DNA from 2 places in the Proteus sp. fly-1089 genome. Region 2 is predicted to be linked to the other one. Evidence: predicted binding sites of a transcription regulator. Region 2 holds the regulator's gene; the other holds the start of a gene.
The links. The regulator PurR, encoded in region 2, represses purine synthesis genes. The targets are predictions, from matches to a motif close to CANGCAAACGTTTGCNTG.

Region 1 (3,221 bases), 860 kb from region 2:
ATATCTTTCGTTATATAAACACCATCAAATACAGAACATTCAAACTGACTAATATCAGGATTTTCTTCTTGTACGGCGGCAATTAAATCAGAGAGATCTTGGAAGATAAGACCATCAGCACCAATTAATTTACGAATTTCATCCACTTCACGTCCATGGGCTATAAGCTCATTAGCATTTGGCATATCAATACCATACACATTAGGGAAGCGAACTTCTGGTGCTGCTGAAGCAAAATAGACTTTCTTCGCTCCCGCTTCTCTTGCTAACTCGACGATTTGCTCTGACGTTGTGCCACGAACAATAGAGTCATCAATCAATAAAACATTTTTATCACGAAACTCTGCACGATTTGCATTCAATTTACGTCTTACTGACTTACGACGTTCTTGTTGGCCGGGCATAATAAAAGTACGCCCCACATAGCGATTTTTTACAAAGCCTTGGCGATACGGCTTATTAAGAATATGAGCAATCTCTAATGCGATATCACAAGAAGTCTCAGGAATAGGAATGACGACATCAATCTGTAAATCTTCCCACTCTTTCGCAATTTTAGCGCCTAATTTTTGCCCCATACGCAAACGCGCGTTGTAAACAGAAATTTTATCAATAAAGGAATCTGGGCGAGCAAAATAAACATACTCAAATAGACAAGGCATTAATTGCGGATTTTCAGCACATTGGCGGGTAAAGAGTTGTCCTTGTTCTGTGATATAAACCGCTTCACCAGGTGCAACATCACGCAAGAACTCAAAACCTAAAGTATCTAATGCAACGCTTTCAGATGCGACCATATATTCATGGCGACCATCTTCTAATGTACGTTTACCGAGCACTAAAGGACGAATACCAAAGGGATCACGGAAAGCTAATAAACCATGACCGATAATCAACGCAACGCAAGCATAAGCACCACGTAACTTTTTATGCATTGCGGCGACTGCAGCAAAAATATTATCAGGCTCTAGAGGGAAATGGTCAAAACGGTCTAATTCATATGCCAATACATTAAGCAAGATTTCAGAATCAGAAGTGGTATTGATATGGCGACGCGCTGTTTCAAATAATTGGCGACGTAATAAATGCGCATTGGTTAAATTACCATTATGTGCCAACGTAATACCAAAAGGTGAATTCACATAAAAAGGCTGCGCTTCTGATGCACTAGAACTACCCGCTGTTGGATAACGAACATGCCCTATCCCGATAGTACCTTTTAAACGCAACATATGACGGGTTTCAAACACATCTTTAACCAGTCCGTTAGCTTTGCGAAGACGGAAACCATTGTTACCGTCTATTGTTGCAATGCCAGCTGCATCTTGACCTCGGTGTTGTAACACCGTTAACGCATCATAAATTGATTGGTTTACTGGATTCGCTCCAGCGATACCGACAATACCGCACATGAATAGATCCTCATCAGCCAGACGGAGAGGTTATATTCTCTCCGACACGAAACTTGACGCATTTTGCAGGTAGTCAAAGAACCACCTAATAATATGGTTGAATTGAGGAATAAGTTCAGAACGTTGCCAATCAGCGCTATCTGCCATAGGCGTAAATGCCCCTAAAACAAACAATAATGCTGACACGATCAGCACGCCTCTTAATGCCCCGAAACAGACCCCCAAAACTCGATCTGTACCTGATAACCCTGTGCGTTGAACAAGAGAGCTAATCACATAGTTCACAACAGCACCAACAATCAGTGTCGCAATAAACAAGGTGACTATTGCAATCCCGTTACGAACCAGCTCATCTTCAAACCGGGTAAAATAGACGGCAAGATAAGGATAAAACTGACTAGCAACAAAGAAACCACAACCCCAGGTGATGAGTGACAATGCTTCACGAACAAAGCCACGGATCAGGCTGACTAATGCGGAAAAACCAATAATGGCAATGATGGCGTAATCTATCCAGACCATAAATTCTTTATCCAATAATGATGCTCCGCATTAATACGGAAGCATTCTAACAGAAAACGAAAACGTTTGCGTAATGCTAATTTTCGCTAATTTCAAAATAATTTACGGCGATATGAAAAATCATAATCGCCGCAATAAGTTAACGCTTTGTTACATCACTCATCTGATGACTCGTTTAGAAAAATTAAGGCTTATATGCCCTTACCTCACCTTGTAAGCCTGTAAGCTCTTTTAAATGGGGCAAAATAGCCTGTAACTCTGACTTAGATGCACTTGGCCCGATGTAAATTCGAGTCATTTGACCAGCAACAGGACGCGCAGGTACGGTATATACCGGGTAACCTGAGAAATGCATTTTCGCAATAATTTCTTCTACCTTCGCCGCATTTTTCAATGCACCTAATTGAACAACCCAAGCTTCGCCTTTTGGTGGTTTAGTTTCTTGCACTGGTGGTGCGGGTGGTTGTACAGGTGGTGCAGGTGTTGGTTGTACAGGTGGTATTGGTTGTACTGGTGGCGTAACAGGAACAACGGTTGGCGGTTGTGGTGTTGTTGCCGTAGATTGTTCAACACCAGTGACTGCTTCAGAAAGCATTGCTTCAGAAGCACCTTCTGATGGTGTTGAAGGCGTTGTTGTTTGCTCTATTGGTGCGATAGATTCAATTTCTTGTTCATCGCCCGGCTTTGGTACTAAAGGAATAGCGGCAAATTGGTCTTCGTTATATTTCTTATCGCCGTCAAGCAACGCAGGTAAAAAAATAACCCCTACAGCCACTAATACCACGGCTCCGACTAAGCGATTTTGAAATTTACTCGCCACCCACACTCTCCTTTTCTAATAGTTCCATCACATGTGCGACTGTATGAAATGAGCCACAAACCACAACGATATCATTAGGATTAGCATCGGACATAGCTTGTTTCCATGCTGTTTCTACACTCTCAAATACCGATGGGTTTTCAAGATGTTGAGCAAGCACATCCGCTGAAGCGCCACGAAATTCATTAAGTGGAGCTACATACCAACTATCCGTCAATGGCATTAAGCACGCTAATGTTCCTGCAATATCTTTATCGCCCAGCATACCAACAACAATACGCACTTTGGTATCAGACTTACGCGGTAATTGTGATAATTTTTCAGCTAAATATCCTGCCGCATGGGGATTATGAGCCACATCAAAGATAACCAGAGGATGTTGTGAAATTACCTGAAAACGCCCCGGTAATTGTGCACGAGACATGCCTTCAATAATACTTTGATGTGTGATTGCTTGACTAACGTTA
Region 2 (3,221 bases):
TGTAGAACATTTTATGTATTGTAACTAAGACCTATTTTACTTGTGAAACGGGAATATTTGGTTAATGCTGTGAAAAATTTTCAAAGGAATAAACTCTATGTGGTCAGAATACTCTTTAGAAGTTGTTGATGCAGTCGCTAGAACAGGAAGTTTTAGCTCCGCTGCTCAAGAATTGCACAGAGTGCCCTCCGCCGTTAGTTATACTGTTCGGCAATTAGAAGAATGGCTCGCCGTTCCTTTATTTGAGCGTCGTCACCGTGATGTAGAATTAACCGATGCGGGTAAAATTTTCATCAAAGAAGCGCGATCTGTTATCAAAAAAATGAATGACACTCGACACCTATGTCAACAAGTTTCTAATGGGTGGCGTGGTCAATTTAGTATAGCAGTTGATGGCATTGTTAAACCCGAAAGAACACAACAGCTTATTCTCGATTTCTATCGCCATTTTCCTGATATTGAGTTGTATGTCTACCCAGAAGTGTTTAATGGGGTATGGGACTCCTTAGTTAATGGTCGTGTTGATTTAGCAATTGGTGCAACAAGAGCGTCACCGATTGGTGAACGTTATAGTTTCAGGGATATGGGTTTTATGCCTTGGCGCTGTGTTTGCCATGTTGATCATCCATTAGCTAAAGCAGAACACCCATTAACCGATGATGAAATGCGACCTTATCCTAGCTTATGTTTAGAGGATACATCACGTAGTTTACCAAAGCGTGACACTTGGGCGTTAAATAACCAACGTAGAATGGTTGTACCAACATGGGATATGGGGCTTGAGTGTTTGTTGGCAGGATTATGTGTAGGAATGGTGCCTTGGCATCGTGCTGAGCCATTGATAGCCCAAGGTAAGCTAGTTACTTTAAAACTTGCACAGCCATTGCCAGACAGTCCATGCTGTCTGACGTGGGTTGATAAAAGTGAATCGCCTGCTTTGACGTGGTTGTTAGATTATCTTGGAGATAGCCAAACCTTAAATGAGGAATGGCTTCGCTAGATATTATATAGCTGAATAGGAATTAGCGACGATAGTCGATAAAAGGACCATCAGCAACTGAACGACGCTCAACCAATCGAGGGTGTACTTCGATTGTTTGGGCATCTTCACGTTTGTTAACGATGCGATCAAGCAACATAGATAAGGCCATTTGACCTAAACGTTCTTTGGGCTGGTGGACAGTGGTTAATGCAGGGGTAAAATAACGTGCATTACGAATATTGTCATAACCCACAATTGAAATATCAAAAGGAACACGTAAACCTAGCTCATCTGCAGCACAGATTGCTCCCATTGCCATCACATCACCACCACAAAAAACTGCAGTAGGGCGTTGTTTTTGATTTAGCATTTGATACATCGCTTTATAACCTGACTCAGGTTCAAAGTCACCTTGTACAATCCACTCATCTTTTACTGTAATTTTGGCTTCTTCCATGGCTTTTAGAAAGCCTTGTAGACGACCACCGCCGGTGTTGCGCTCTAATGGACCAGGAATAATACCGATATCACGATGACCTCGTTCGATAAGATAACGGCCAGCGATATAGCCACCATGAAAAGCGTTATCGATAATTGTATCTGTAAAGTCGCCACGGGCCTTACCCCAATCCATGACAACCATGGGAATATTACGATAGCCTTCCAAAAGAGTGAGAAGGTGATCGGGATATTCAGAACACATCACTAATAATCCATCAACGCGTTTTTGTGCCAGCATTGCTAAATAGGCTTTTTGTTTATCAAGATTATTATGTGAATTACATAAAATCAGTGTATAGCCTTTGCTATAACAACTGTTTTCAACTGCTTCAATCACTTCAGCAAAGTAAGGAGCTTCACTGGACGTGGCTAACAGGCCAATAGATTTGGTATGATTGACTTTTAAACTACGCGCCACGGCACTAGGCGAATAATTTAATTCTTTTATAGCGGCCCAAACTGCTGCCCGTGTGTTCTCTGCAACAAAACGCGTTTTGTTGATCACATGAGAAACAGTCGTGGTTGATACGCCTGCGCGTTTTGCCACGTCTTTTATTGTTGCCATGGTGTGGAAAACTCCTGACCTTCATTGGTCTCTTTTATCTAATTTTATGGTTTAACTGCCAGTATAGTCATACATAGGGCAAACACTGGCAATAATTTAGCGATTAGCTGTGAATTTTGTATGATCTAGCTCAAAAGTGAAAGTATTAATCAATGTTATAAATTGTGCACTGGTCGCTATTTTAGCAAATTTTGATATGTGATAATAATTAACCATGACAAGGTTATGGTTAATAATGTGTATTATAATCATTTTGAGGGAGAATAGATGGATACGGATCTGAAATTTGGTTTGAGTACAGCAGTAGCAGCACTTGTTATGATCGTTATATTTTCTACTATGTTGTTCTAATCACTGCTTTATAAAATATCCGATCAATTTAAATTATAAATTATCGAATATCTGAGTATAACAAAGGGCTCAAGGCCCTTTGTTATTATGTTACCAAAAACGAATCTTAATCACTCATCTTTGATTATCAAGTTCAATTAAGCTAGGTTAGCTTCAACAAATGACCAGTTAACCAGCGCCCAGAACTCTTCTAAATATTTCACGCGTGCGTTACGGTAATCGATATAGTAGGCGTGTTCCCATACGTCCACAGTTAACAGTGGTTTGTCTGCACCTGAAACTGGTGTTGCTGCATTAGATGTGTTAACAATTGCCACTGAACCGTCAGCTTTTTTCACTAACCAAGTCCAACCTGAACCGAAGTTTTTTGCTGCCGCATCGTTAAATTGCTTTTTGAACTCTTCAAAAGAACCAAATGCTTTGTTGATAGCATCAGCTATTTTACCTGTTGGTGCACCACCAGCGTTTGGTGCTAAGCAATTCCAGTAGAAAGTATGGTTCCATACTTGTGCTGCGTTATTGAAGATGCCACCATCAGTCGATTTGATGATTTCTTCTAACGATTTAGATTCTAGATCAGTGCCTTTAACCAGATTGTTTAAGTTGGTTACATAGGTTTGGTGATGTTTACCATAGTGGTATTCTAATGTTTCTTTAGAGATATGTGGCTCAAGAGCATCTAACGCATAAGGTAATTTTGGTAATTCGAAAGACATTGCGTACTCCTTTATACTATCTATTTCGGGTTTTGTGCCTAAAATCATTTCATCAAGATCATCTGAATTGATAAAATGAGGCAAATGAATCACTAACTTGTTACTA

Region 1: cvpA (colicin V production protein) is a predicted target of PurR. The motif match lies at 1,990-2,007, and genes of this name have one in related genera.

What each region holds. Positions count from the first base shown of each region.
Region 1 covers NZ_JBEETS010000001.1:1,354,382-1,357,602, forward strand. The annotation lists gene purF (amidophosphoribosyltransferase) at 1-1,412, opposite strand, end outside; gene cvpA (colicin V production protein) at 1,443-1,934, opposite strand; gene dedD (cell division protein DedD) at 2,119-2,754, opposite strand; gene folC (bifunctional tetrahydrofolate synthase/dihydrofolate synthase) at 2,744-3,221, opposite strand, start outside.
Region 2 covers NZ_JBEETS010000001.1:489,848-493,068, forward strand. The annotation lists gene punR (DNA-binding transcriptional activator PunR) at 98-1,000, shown strand; gene purR (HTH-type transcriptional repressor PurR) at 1,023-2,048, opposite strand; gene cydH (cytochrome bd-I oxidase subunit CydH) at 2,316-2,399, shown strand; gene sodB (superoxide dismutase [Fe]) at 2,537-3,115, opposite strand.